Hydrogenophilus thermoluteolus: one gene and its partner. The protein of the gene in region 1 interacts with the protein of each later gene in a pairwise test. Links are inferred from orthologs where the notes say so. Each region holds a gene or a part of one and is shown in the gene's direction. Other genes may lie near its edges.

Evidence for each region.
Region 2: the proteins of gyrB (region 1) and gyrA interact in binary tests that used the Escherichia coli proteins (3 or more experiments, as listed by UniProt). The link is inferred for Hydrogenophilus thermoluteolus from one-to-one orthologs.

The regions. Positions count from the first base shown.
Region 1 is NZ_AP018558.1:2,481-10,497, forward strand. What follows is about bases 1-3,061. They hold gyrB (DNA topoisomerase (ATP-hydrolyzing) subunit B), read left to right. Parts: upstream 1-312; coding sequence 313-2,811; downstream 2,812-3,061. Other genes in these bases: dnaN (DNA polymerase III subunit beta), read left to right, coding at 1-272; HPTL_RS00020 (DUF4160 domain-containing protein), read left to right, coding at 2,812-3,061. Also shown: more of HPTL_RS00020, read left to right, coding at 3,062-3,081; HPTL_RS00025 (DUF2442 domain-containing protein), read left to right, coding at 3,098-3,352; leucine efflux protein LeuE, read right to left, coding at 3,408-4,109; HPTL_RS00035 (AtaL-like protein), read right to left, coding at 4,106-4,582; HPTL_RS00040 (diguanylate cyclase), read left to right, coding at 4,928-5,542; HPTL_RS00045 (PstS family phosphate ABC transporter substrate-binding protein), read left to right, coding at 5,878-6,891; phosphate ABC transporter permease subunit PstC, read left to right, coding at 6,978-7,913; phosphate ABC transporter permease PstA, read left to right, coding at 7,916-8,017. UniProt on the Escherichia coli protein: DNA gyrase negatively supercoils closed circular double-stranded DNA in an ATP-dependent manner to maintain chromosomes in an underwound state.
Region 2 is NZ_AP018558.1:1,948,456-1,954,092, reverse strand. What follows is about bases 1,495-4,642. They hold gyrA (DNA gyrase subunit A), read left to right. Parts: upstream 1,495-1,852; coding sequence 1,853-4,432; downstream 4,433-4,642. Other genes in these bases: serC (3-phosphoserine/phosphohydroxythreonine transaminase), read left to right, coding at 4,494-4,642; HPTL_RS09475 (TRZ/ATZ family hydrolase), read right to left, coding at 1,495-1,791. In the rest of the region: HPTL_RS09480 (OmpA family protein), read right to left, coding at 1-342; more of HPTL_RS09475, read right to left, coding at 400-1,494; more of serC, read left to right, coding at 4,643-5,594; pheA (prephenate dehydratase), read left to right, coding at 5,628-5,637. UniProt on the Escherichia coli protein: A type II topoisomerase that negatively supercoils closed circular double-stranded (ds) DNA in an ATP-dependent manner to maintain chromosomes in an underwound state.

The DNA.
Region 1 (8,017 bases):
AATTGCGGCCGATCAAACTCACGTTCGAAACGGGGCTCGTGCGCATCTCCGGGCACAACGTCGAACGCGAAGAAGCGGTCGAAGAGATCGAGATCCACTACGAAGGGGCGCCACTCGAGATCGGCTTCAACGTCAGCTACCTCATCGACGTGCTCACTGCGCTCACCAACGAAGTGATCCACATCCAACTCAAAGACAGCATGGCCGCAGCGCTCATCACCACACCGGACGACGAACACTTCCATTACGTCGTGATGCCGATGCGGCTGTGAAACAACGCACACCACCGAACGAACGCAGCGAATCAAACCGATGGTCCAGGAAAACGCAATGACCCAAACCTACGACGAAAGCGCGATTCAACAACTCGAAGGGCTCGAAGCGGTCCGCAAACGCCCCGGCATGTACATCGGCGATACCTCCGATGGAACGGGGCTCCACCATATGATCTTCGAAGTGGTCGACAACGCGATCGACGAAGCGCTGGCTGGCTACTGCGACGACATCGTCGTGACGGTCCACGCCGACAACTCGGTTTCGGTGCGCGACAACGGCCGCGGGATCCCCACTGGCATCAAATGGGACGACAAAAACGAACCGAAACGCTCCGCCGCAGAGATCGTGATGTGCGTGCTGCACGCCGGTGGCAAATTCAACCAGAACAGTTACAAAGTCTCCGGCGGGCTTCACGGTGTCGGCGTCTCGTGTGTGAACGCACTCTCCAAATGGCTCAAACTCACCATCTGGCGTGACGGGTACAAACACGTCCTCGAATTTTCTCGTGGCGTGCCCACCCTCTTCGACGAAACCTGGGAAACCCCACCCGGCGGCGGGGAACCGGTGCACGTGCGCAAGATGAAGGTGGTGGGTGCGACGCAAAAGCGCGGCACCGAAGTCCATTGGCTTGCGGACGAAGAGATCTTCGGCACGATCGAATACCACGCCGACCAGATCGCGAAGCGCCTGCGCGAACTTTCGTTTCTCAACAACGGCGTCAAGATCCGCTTCATCGACCAACGCACCGGCAAAGAAGAGGACTTCGCCTTCTCGGGCGGCGTCAAGGGCTTCGTCCAATACCTCAACCGCAACAAGCAGCCGCTCCACCCCACCATCTTCCACGCGAGCGGCGCGGTCACCGTCCCGCAAGACGTCGGGCACGAAGCGGAAATCAGCATCGAAGTGGCGATGCAGTGGAACGACAGCTTCGCCGAACAGGTGCTTTGCTACACCAACAACATTCCGCAACCCGACGGCGGCACCCACCTCACCGGGTTGCGCAGCGCGATGACGCGGGTGATCAATAAATACCTGGAAGCGAACGAAATCGCAAAAAAAGCGAAAGTCGAGATCACCGGCGACGACATGCGTGAAGGGCTCACCTGCGTCCTATCCGTGAAGATGCCCGACCCGAAATTCGCCAGCCAAACCAAAATGAAACTGGTGAGTTCGGAAGCGCGCACCGCGGTGGAAGAGGTAGTGGGCAAAGCGCTCGAAACCTTCCTGCTCGAACACCCCAACGAAGCGAAAGCGATCGTCGGCAAAATCGTCGAAGCAGCACGCGCCCGCGAAGCGGCGCGCAAAGCGCGCGAAATCACGCGCCGCAAAGGGGTACTCGACGGCGTGGGGCTGCCGGGAAAACTTGCCGACTGCCAAGAGAAAGACCCGGCAAAATCGGAACTCTTCATTGTCGAGGGCGACTCCGCCGGTGGCTCCGCGAAGCAAGGGCGCGACCGCCGCTTCCAAGCGATCTTGCCGCTCAAAGGCAAAATCCTCAACGTCGAAAAAGCGCGTTTCGACAAACTCCTGCAAAGCCAGGAGATCGCCACGCTGATCACCGCGCTCGGCACCGGGATCGGCAAAGCGGACTACAAACCGGAGAAGCTGCGCTACCACCGCATCATCCTGATGAGCGACGCCGACGTCGACGGCGCCCATATCCGAACACTGCTGCTCACCTTCTTCTACCGCCAGATGCCGGAGCTGATCGAACGCGGCCACGTCTATATCGCGCAACCCCCGCTCTACAAGGTGAAACTGGGTAAGACCGAGCGCTACCTCAAAGACGACGCGGAATTACAGCAATTTCTCATCGAACTGGCGGCGCAAGAGGCCGAACTCCTCCCGGCGCCAGACGCCGCACCGATTCGCGACGAAACGCTCTTGGGGCTGTTGCGCCAATGGCAACGCGCGCAACGGATCATCGACCGCCATAGCGCCCTCATCGACCCCACCATTCTGCAAACGATTCTGAACCACGCGATTGCGATCGACCTCAGCAACCAAGAAAACGCCGTCGCAAGCGCCCAACGGTTGCAGGCGGTGCTGGGCGACCAACTCCGCGTCCTCGCCGCATTCGACGAAGAGCGCGATCAATGGAGCTTACGCATCGAACGCACCGAACACGGGCTCATCAAGCGCAGCCTGCTCGATGCCGAACTCCTGGAATCTGGGGATTGGCAAACCGTGATGCACGTTGCCGAAACCACTGCGACGCTCGTACAAGGTGAAGGGGAAGTGCGGCGCGGCGAAAAACGGCAGACGGTCCGCCATTTCGCCGATGCGGTCGCTTGGCTGATGGCCGAAGTAGAACGCCAGATCGTCAAACAACGCTACAAAGGGTTGGGCGAAATGAACCCGGAACAGCTCTGGGAGACGACGATGGATCCGGCAACCCGGCGGCTGCTCAAAGTGCAGATCGAAGACGCGATCGCCGCCGACGAAATCTTCTCGACCCTGATGGGCGATGCGGTCGAACCGCGGCGCGAGTTCATCGAGGCGAACGCGCTCTTCGTGCGTAATTTGGATGTGTGAATGATGCCAGTACTGGCAATGTTTTATGGCATCATTATTCGAATGTACCTGATGGAAGGTAGCCAACACCATCGCCCGCATATCCACGCACGGTATGGCGAATTCGAAGCAGCGATTGATATCGAAGAGGGGGAATTGTTGGCAGGTGAGTTACCGCGCAAACAACTTCGACTCGTCCAAGCGTGGATCGAGTTACGGCGGGACGAACTGCTCGCCAACTGGGAACTCGCCCAACAAGGTATTCCTCCGTATCGGATCGACCCTCTGTAACCACGAGGAACCACAGATGGATTGGGACGTTGTCAAAGTGAAACCGTTGGACGGCTACCGACTTCACTTGAAGCTTGCCGACGGAAAAGAAGGAATCGTGGACCTGACCCCGCTCCTCAGCAAGAAGGGGTTTCAAGAGCTACAAGATCGCGACTATTTCTGCCGAGTCTTTCCTTTTCTGGGCGCTTTGACTTGGCCTAACGGTCAGGACATTTCACCGGAGTGGGTTCTCGAACATCTCACACCGAACACTGAGGAAGTGCCTGTGTAACCGGCGCAGCACGAAAGCCGCTTCACATCCTGGGTAAAGGTCTGCGCGGCAAGCTTCACCCCCCCACCCGCGCGAACGCATCGCGCACCAGCTTCGCACTGAAGAGCAGGAAAGCACTGCCGGTGGCCGCAAGCCCCCACGCATGAGCGCGCGGTCGCGCCTGGCTCCAACGGCGCAGGCGCGCACCCGCCAGGATCAGAATCGTCAGATAAGTGGCGCTGATCACCTGTAACGTCAGCCCAAGCAATGCAAACGCCAGATAGGGGTGGGGCGCATCCGCATCGACGAAGAGCACGAAAAACGAGAAGAAAAAGAGGATCGCTTTCGGGTTCAACAGGCTGATCACCAACGCCCGCCGAAACGGGTGGATCGCTACCCGGCGCGGTTCCGGTTCGGGGGCGGCTGCCCGATCGTCCTCGTTCGCGGTGGCCGTTTGCTTGCCCCAGCCGTGCCGAACCGCTTCCCAAACGAGTTTTCCGCCCAACCACGCCAGGTATACGGCACCAGTAAGCTGCAACACCGCAAAGAGCGTCGGCAGATAGCGCAGTAGCGACGCCGCGCCCAACACCGCGGCGCTCATCAGGATCGCGTCCCCGGTCAAAATCCCGAGTGCCGCGCGAAACCCCGCAGCGGGGCCCTGGCGCGACGCGGTGACGAACGCATAGAGCGAATTGGGTCCTGGCAACAAAACCACCAAAACCGTTCCCAAAACGAACGCGCCGTAGTCGTGAATCCCCAATGCGTGCCACAAACTCATCGTCTCTCTTGCTCCGCTTGTAACGCCCGCGCAAGCGCAACGACATACGCTTCGTCTGCGCTGCGGTAAGCCGCCGCCAACCAGGCGGAGAGGTCAGATCCGTCCGGCAATGTGGCGTCACCGTCCCGCACGAACCGCCGATAGGAAAAGGTCAAAGACCAGCGCATCGCGTCGCGTTCCACCAAGGTGATGGTCAAAAGACTCCCGGGGTATTCCGGGGTTGCCTGAGTGACGAACCGCAGCCATTCCCCCGTTTGCCACGTCACACGCTCTTCGAACGTCCGGTCACCGAACGCGATCCGCCGCGTCAGCGCTGCTTCTTTGGGCGCGTGCCAAAGCACATCACACGCCGTCACCCCGTCGATCCACCGCTGTGGGAACGTGACGCGCTCCCACAAACGCTGCCACACCGTGTCCCGTGATAGCGGCACCGATACCGCAAGCGGCAGGGTATGACAAACCTCCAACAACATGGTACCTCACCCACGCGTCGCGCACACGTCACCCATCGCCACTGTAGCGAACGAACCCCTTCGCCGTCAAACGGGCGCGAAGCCGCGCGGCATCCCCCTCAGAGGGCAGTTCTGTTTTTATGGTTTGGTTTTTCTATAAATATCTCTAAAATAAGTCTACACTCTGCCCAATCGTGGGGATAACCCCCTGAAAGCCGCCAAGACATGCGCCAAAACCCTGGGGATACTCCTGTACACAACGCCGGTACGGCGGTTGGAACGTTGACGTACCGTTTGCGGTGCATGCTGAGAAAGAGACGATGGTTCGTCAACCGTTCCCGCGCCATCCCCAGCTTGTCCACTGTGGTGTTTCTGCTACACCTGCTACTGGGTATCGCATTCGCACCCACCGCTTGGGCGGGACTGCTGCCCCAGTGGTTGCAGAGCCACGTCATGCCGACGCTCCTCATCGACCCTACGGACGGCACCATCGTAGACGCGAACGGCGCGGCAAAGGCCGAAAACCGCAACGATTTCGTCTTTCCCCACCGCTTGGCCGACGGCCGCGTCAGCGAAATCCACGGGTTGGTCCACGACGTCACCAAAGAGATGCACTTGACCGAAGCGCTCGAACGGATCGCGTACCACGATCCGCTCACCGGATTGGCCAACCGCAACGGGCTTGTCGCTGGGCCGAGCAAGCGATCGCACGCTGCGTCGCAGAAAAAAAACCAAGCTTCGTCGTGTTGGGGGTGCTCGACCTCGACGAATTCGCGGCGGTCAATCTCCACTACGGGATTGTGCGCAAGGATACGGGATCGCGAAGCCGATGCCTGCGCAGGAAGCCGCGGCGTGGGCGGCGTCGTGCACGTTCATTCACAAAATTATCCACAAGCCGAAACCTGCATTACAGGTAACCATCCTGCAACCGATCGGAGTGGGTCGCATTGGGGAAAAGTTGACGCACAGATCACGCAATGATTTGTCGATAAAAGAAAAATGGCACGGTGACTGCTTTTTCATCCCCAAACGATCCCCGCCAAAATCCAAGTCGATCCCCAAGATTACCGACAGCACATTGCTGGACGAAGTCTATTGTTAACAGAGTTATCCACAGAACAACGGCGCGCATTGTTTACAGAGTCTCTTGTAAGAAAAATCAAAGTCAACAAATTCATCGACCCCGAACCCACGGCAAAGAGTGCGTGGTACGGATCACGAACGCGCCCGTTGCGGTACAATGCGTGTCATCAAATTGTCACATTCGCTCGGTAGACTGCGCCCCGTCATCCTCAGTAACCCAAAGGAGCAGTCCGATGAAACTTCGCAACACCCTTTCCCTGGTCGCCACGCTTGCCGTAGCGGGTGTCGTCACAACCCCGGCGGTGACCTTCGCGGCGGAAAAAATAGTGAAGATCGACGGTTCGAGCACCGTCTATCCCGTCACCGAAGCCGTTGCGGAGGAGTTCCAGACCGCGCAACGCGGCAAGGTGAAAGTCACGGTTGGCATTTCCGGCACCGGCGGCGGTTTCAAGAAGTTTTGCCGTGGTGAGACCGATATCTCCAACGCGTCGCGTCCGATTCTCGACAACGAGATGAAGTTGTGCGCCGAAAACGGCATCCAGTACATCGAACTCCCTGTGGCGTTCGACGCGCTCACCGTGGTGATCAACCCGAAAAACACCTGGGCCGAAGAGATGACGGTTGCCGAACTCAAGAAGATGTGGTCGCCCGAAGCGCAAGGGGTGATCACCAACTGGAAGCAGGTCTCTCCCCGTTTTCCGGATCGGCCGCTCAAACTCGCGGGTGCTGGGTCGGATTCGGGAACGTTCGACTATTTCACCGAAGCGATCGTGGGTAAAGCCAAGTCGAGCCGTGGCGACTACCTGGCGTCTGAGGACGACAACGTGGTCGTGCAGTTCGTGAGCTCGGATGAGAACGCGCTCGGTTACTTCGGCCTGGCGTACTATCTTGAGAACCAAGACAAACTGAAAGCGGTGAAGATCAAGAAGGACGAAAATTCGCCAGCGGTCGCGCCCAGCGTCGAAACGGTGAATAACGGTACCTATCAACCGCTTTCGCGCCCGATCTTCATCTACGTCAATGCCAAAGCGGCCAAAGAGAAACCGGAAGTGCGTGAATTCGTCGCGTTCTACCTCAAGCACGCTGGAAAGTTGGCCAAAGAGGTGGGGTACGTCAATTTGCCCGACCGTGCGTATGAGCTGGCGATGAAGAATTTCCAAGCGATGAAGACGGGTACCGCTTTCGGTGGCCATGCCGAAGTGGGTGTGAGCGTCGAAGAACTGCTTGCGCGCGAAACCAAGGAGTAAATGGTTTTAGAGAAAACGGCTGTGGGCAAGGGTGCGTACAGCCGTTTTTTTTGTCTACCCTGCATCACCGACAAGGAAACCCTGTCGTGACCGCTGAGCCAAGCCATTGCGCATCGCTTCCTGAAGGGCATGTCACCCATACCCGTGCCCGCAACGTCAAAGAGCGGCTGATCGAAACGGCGCTGTTCCTTGCCGCATTTTCTGCGGTGGCGACAACCGTGGCGATCGTCGCGATCCTCCTCTATGAAGGGTGGAGCTTTTTCCAGCACGTCTCACTCGTGGAATTCCTCACCCATACGCAATGGACACCGCTCTTCGAAAAAGCGGAGTATGGGGTCTTGCCGCTTATTGCTGGCACATTCACCATTTCGGCAATCGCGGTGCTGGTCGCGATTCCGCTTGGGCTCACGGTTGCGATCTACCTCTCTGAGTTTGCTTCGCATCGCGTACGCGAAACCGTCAAACCCTTTCTTGAGCTTTTGGAAGGGGTACCGACCATCGTCTACGGTTACTTTGCGCTGCTTTTCGTCACGCCGCTCTTGCAGAAACTCATTCCTGGGCTGCCCGGTTTCAACATGTTGAGCCCCGGGATCGTGATCGGGATCATGATCACGCCGTATGTGGCGTCGGTATCCGAAGACGCGATGCGCGCGGTGCCGATGGCGATGCGCGAGGCCTCGTACGCGATGGGGGCGACACGCTTCCAAACGGCAATGAAAGTGGTGTTGCCCGCCGCGATCTCCGGTGTGGTCGCCGCGTTCATCCTGGGTATTTCCCGAGCGGTCGGGGAGACGATGGTGGTTGCGATCGCTGCGGGGCAACAGCCCAATTTCACCTTCGATCCGCGTGAGCCCGCCGCGACGATCACTGCCTACATCGTGCAGGTGGCGATGGGGGATCTGCCGCACGGGTCGATCGGTTATCAGAGTATCTTCGCAGTCGGGTTGGTGCTCGTGGTGATCACCCTCTTTTTCAACGTGATCGGCCAATACGTGCGCCGGCGCTGGCGGGAGGCCTACTGATCATGCAGCAGAGCGAAAAAAACGAACTTACCGCGCTGCGGCGCGATATTGCGAAGCGCCGCCGCTGGGACGTGATTTTCGGATTGATCGGCTTGGGGGCGACG
Region 2 (5,637 bases), 1.9 Mb from region 1 along the record:
AAAGAGGGTGTCGGCAGAGAGTTTCACTTTGTTGGAGACCGGTTGCGGTGCCGGCTTCGCCATCGGTTTGGGAGGTTCACACTTCTCTTTGGCGATTACCTCGGGGTCACACGAGCAGGCAAGCGGCTTGCCGTTGGTGTCTTTGACTTGCTCGGCGAGCGCCGGCGTCCAATAGCCCGTGCGCCAGCAGAGCCCAGTGCCGCTGCGCGCCACGACGCCGCGACCGTCGATCACGTAGGGAATGTCGCCCTGTTTGGCATCGACGACGATGTCTTGCGCGAAAGTAGCCATCGAAGCGCCCGTAACGAGTGCGGCCGCGATAAGGGTACGAATTGGGTTCATGGTGCCTTCCTTTCTTATCTGGGTCACTGACTAGCCCATTATAATGACTGTGCCACCTCATGACAAGCATGGGCCAGATTGTTTGCGATATTTGCGCCACTTTTCGGCGAAAACGGCGAGCTGTGTGTTGCTTTTTTGCAACAAGAGGGCGTGGTCGCGTTTTTTCGCAACGCCAGCAATCCAAACGTCGCAAACCTGTTCGCGGTCGGCAACCCAAACGAGATGGGAGATGGGGTCAAACAGAGGCCGCGTCAGGAACGATTCGAACGAGACGGTGATGAGGTCTGCACTTTTGCCCGGGGTGAGCGAGCCGATTTCGTCGCCAAGCCCAAGCGCTTTCGCGCCGCCGAGCGTCGCCATTTCGAGTAGGGTTGCGGCGGGGAGTGCGGCGGCGTTTTTCTGGGTGAGTTTGGCAAGGAGCGCAGCGTGGCGCATCTCCCAAAACAGATCGAGCCGATTGTTGCTCGCGGCGCCGTCGCTGCCAAGCGCCGCGATGACGCCGTGCGCGTGCCAAGCGGTGACATCGGCGGCGCCGCTGGCGAGTTTCATATTGGAGGTGGGGCAATGGACGAGCGCGGCTCCGTATTTGCCCAACGTCACCAATTCGTCGCGATCGAGATGGACGCCGTGCGCGGCGATCACTTGCGGCGTTTCCAGGATGCCCGTGCGCGCGAGCCGTTCAAGCGGCGAGACGCCGAACTGCGCCAGCGACTGCGGCGTTTCGTTGGCCGTTTCGTTGAGGTGCAGGTGAACTGGGAGTTCCAGTTCGTTGGCGAGCGCCGCGATTCGGGCAAATGTGGCGTCACTGACGGTGTAGGGGGCATGGGGCGCCAGCGCAAAGGAGAGGAGCGGCGTGTCGCGCCATTTTTCCCAAGCGGCCAGCCCCTTTTCGAGGTAGGCGTCGGCGTCGTTGGCGTATGGAGTGGGGAACTCCAGCGTGACGAGCCCAAGCATCGCGCGCAGCCCCGCTTCATGAAACGCTTGCGCGGCAGCATCGGGGAAGAAGTACATGTCGAGCGCAGTGGTGATGCCGCCCGCGATCATCTCCGCAGCGGCGATCCAACTCCCTTCATAGACGAATTCGGGTGAGACGAGCGCCTGCTCCCGTGGCCAGATCGCTTCGTTGAGCCAGCGTTCGAGCGGCAGATCGTCGGCAATACCGCGCAACAGGGTCATCGCGGCGTGGGTATGGGCATTGACGAACCCCGGGAGCGCGACATGGTTTGGGCGAACGATCCATGGCCATTCCGATTGTGGATAGCGCGTTTGGGCTTCTGTGATGGGGAGCAACGTAGCGATGCGCCCCTCGGCGACGACGACGGCGTGGTCGGTGAGGACTGTGCCTGGGGGATCCATCGGGATCACCCAAGCAGCGGCCAAAACGAAGCGTTCCTGTATGGGTGGTTGGGGCGTCGTCGTGGGCCCATTTTGGCGATCTTGCGTGGCCATCGTCCGGTGTTCCTTGCTCTGGGTGGTAAAATCGGCATAACGAATCGCATGAGTGTACCGTATGGAGTCGATTGCGCGTGAAACCTTGGCGGTGAGCCTCGAAGAGGAGATGCGTCGCAGCTATCTCGATTACGCGATGAGCGTGATCGTGGGTCGAGCACTTCCCGATGCGCGGGATGGTTTGAAGCCGGTCCACCGGCGCGTGCTCTACGCGATGTATGAGTTGGGTAACGATTGGAACAAGCCGTACAAGAAATCGGCGCGCATCGTCGGGGATGTGATCGGTAAGTACCACCCGCACGGTGACTCCGCGGTCTATGATACCATCGTGCGCATGGCGCAGGATTTCAGCCTGCGCTATCCGTTGATCGATGGGCAAGGAAACTTCGGTTCGATCGACGGTGACGCCGCCGCGGCGATGCGCTACACCGAAATTCGCATGGCGCGTATCGGGCACGAGTTGCTGGCCGATATCGACAAAGAGACCGTCGATTTCGGGCCGAACTACGACAACTCCGAGCGCGAACCGTTGGTGTTGCCAACGCGTGTGCCCAATCTGCTGATCAACGGCGCAAGCGGTATCGCCGTGGGGATGGCGACCAATATCCCGCCGCACAATTTGAGCGAGGTGGTCGATGGTTGTCTCGCGCTGTTGGAAAACCCGGAACTCACCGTCGACGACCTGATGCGTTACATTCCCGCACCCGACTTTCCCACTGCTGGTTTGATCGTCGGCTTGGAAGGGGTGCGGGAAGGTTATCGCACCGGCCGTGGCCGCGTGGTGATGCGGGCACGCACCCATTTCGAAACCATCGGTAAGGGGGCATCCGAGCGTCCGGCGATCATCATCGACGAGTTGCCGTATCAGGTCAATAAACGGACCCTTCTGGAGCGCATCGCCGAACTCGTCAATGAGAAACGGATCGATGGGATCAGCGAAATCCGCGACGAGTCCGACAAATCGGGCATGCGGGTGGTGATCGAACTCAAGCGCGGCGAGCATCCCGAGGTGGTCTTGAACCATCTTTTCAAATTGACGCAATTGCAAGACACCTTTGGGATGAACCTGGTCGCGCTCGTCGACGGGCGTCCGCGCACGCTGAATCTCAAGGAATTAGTCGAGTGCTTCCTCGACCACCGGCGTGAGGTGGTGACGCGGCGCACGGTCTTCGAACTGCGCAAGGCGCGTGAGCGCGCCCATATCCTCGAAGGGTTGGCGGTGGCGTTGGCGAACGTCGATGAGATCATCGCGCTCATCAAGGCGTCTCCTACGCCTGCTGCGGCGAAAACGGCATTGCTGTCGCGCCGTTGGCGCTCGCCTCTGGTCGAGGAGATGCTCTCGCGTGCCGTTGCCGACGCCCGTGCCTACCGGCCGGAAGGGTTGCCTGCCGAGTTCGGGTTGGCACAACAGGGGTATCGGTTGAGCGAAGCGCAAGCCGACGCGATCCTGGCGTTGCGCTTGCAGCGGCTTACCGGTCTCGAGCAGGAGAAGATCCTCAACGAATACCGCGAGGTGATCGACCGCATCACCGATCTGCTCGATATTTTGGCGCGGCGTGAGCGGGTGACTGCGATCATTGCCGACGAGTTGCGTGACGTGAAAGCGCGTTTCGGTGACCCGCGGCGCAGCGAGATCGTGACCGAAGCGGACGAAATCCGATTGGAGGATTTGATCGCGCCGCACGAAACCGTGGTGACGCTGACCCATTCGGGGTATGTCAAGCGGCAGCCGCTCGACGACTATCGCGCGCAACGGCGCGGCGGGCGTGGAAAATTGGCGGCGAGCACCAAAGAGGACGATTTTGCCGAACAGCTCTTCGTTGCGAACTCCCACGACTGGGTGCTCTGTTTTTCGAGCCGTGGGCGGGTCTACTGGTTGCGCGTGTTCGATCTGCCCGAAGGGGGGCGGACCGGCCGTGGCAAGCCGATCGTCAATTTGCTGCCGATCCAGCCTGGGGAACAGATCCAGGCGGTATTGTCGGTGAAAACGTTTGCCAGCGACGCGTTCGTCTTCTTTGCCACAGCGCAAGGAGTGGTGAAGAAAACTGCGCTCGATGCGTTCGCCAATCCGCGTAAAGCGGGCATCATCGCGTTGGGGCTCGACGACGGCGACCGCCTGATCGGGGTAGCGATCACCGATGGTGATGCCGACGTGATGCTGCTTTCCGACGCCGGTAAAGCGGTGCGGTTTTCCGAACACGACGTGCGTCCGATGGGTCGGGAAGCGCGCGGGGTGCGCGGGATGCAGCTGGAAGAGGGGCAGCGGGTCGTGGCGATGGTTGCGGTGGCGCAGCCAGACGAGGATGCGAGTCTGCTTTTGGCGACCGAAAACGGCTTTGGCAAGCGGACCGCGGTTGCCGAATTCACCCGCCACAGCCGCGGCACCAAAGGGATGATCGCGATTCAGACGAGTGCCCGCAACGGCAAATTGGTCGGCGCATGTCTGGTGCGCCCCGGGGATGAGGTAATGCTGATGTCCCAAAACGGTGTCGTGATTCGGACCCGAGTCGATGACATCCGCGAATTGGGGCGTGCAACCCAAGGCGTGACGTTGATGGCGCTCGACGCCAACGACCGTCTGGCGGCGGTGGTGAAAGTCGCGCAAGGGCCAAACGGCGAAACGGACGAATGTGACGGGTAACCGGAAAGGGAAGTAGGAAGTACGGAGCGGGATAACGAGAAACACGGTGAGGGGTGGTGCGATGCGGGTATTCAATTTCAGTGCCGGGCCGGCGACTTTGCCGCAACCCGTGCTCGAACAGGTGCAGCGCGAACTTTTGGATTGGCACGGCATCGGGTCGAGTCTGATCGAAGTGAGCCACCGCGGGCCGCACTTTTCTGCGGTGCGGGATGAAGCGGAGGCTCGGTTGCGCCAGCTTTTGGCGATTCCAGACGATTACGCGGTGTTGTTTTTACAAGGTGGCGCGACGTTGCAATTCGCGCAAGTAGCGATGAACCTCTTGCGTGGGGGTTCCGCCGATTACATCGTCACGGGCGCGTGGTCACAAAAGGCCTACCGCGAAGCCTTGCGGTTGGCGCCGGCGTTGGGGGGAAAGGTGCGGCTCGCGGGTTCTACCGAAGAGAGCGGGTTCACCCGGGCGCCGCGTGCCGACGAGCTCGACCTCGATCCCAACGCGAGTTACGTGCACGTATGCACCAACGAAACGATTCATGGCGTCGAATGGCTCGATCTCGACGCGATTGCCGCCACAGGCGTGCCGATCGTCGCCGATATGAGTTCGCACCTGTTGTCGCGGCCGATCGATGTGCGCCAATTCGGTTTGATCTACGCGGGGGCGCAAAAGAACGTCGGCCCCGCTGGGGTGACGATCGTGATCGTGCGCCGTGACCTCATCAACGACCCGTGGGTGGGTACGCCGTCGGTGATGCAGTACGCGGCGCAGGACGCCAACCAGTCGATGTTGAATACCCCGCCCACCTTCGCGATCTACGTGGCGAACCTCGTGTTTGCCTGGCTCGAGGCGCAAGGCGGTGTTGCGGCGATCGAAACGGTCAATCGACGGAAAGCGGAAAAACTCTACGCTGCAATCGACGCGCTGCCGCTCTATGAGAATCGAGTCGAGGTGCCGTGGCGCAGCCGCATGAACGTGCCTTTCCGGTTGCGGGACGAATCGCTGAACGAACGGTTTTTGCACGAGAGCGACGCGGCTGGGCTCAAATACCTCAAAGGACACAAAATGGTCGGCGGGATGCGGGCGTCGATCTACAACGCGATGCCCGAAGAGGGGGTCGACGCGTTGGTGGCGTTCCTACACGATTTTGCCGCGCGCCACACCGCTTGACGGCTGATGGGAACTGGTAGGGAGCGGATGATCATGGAGGCGT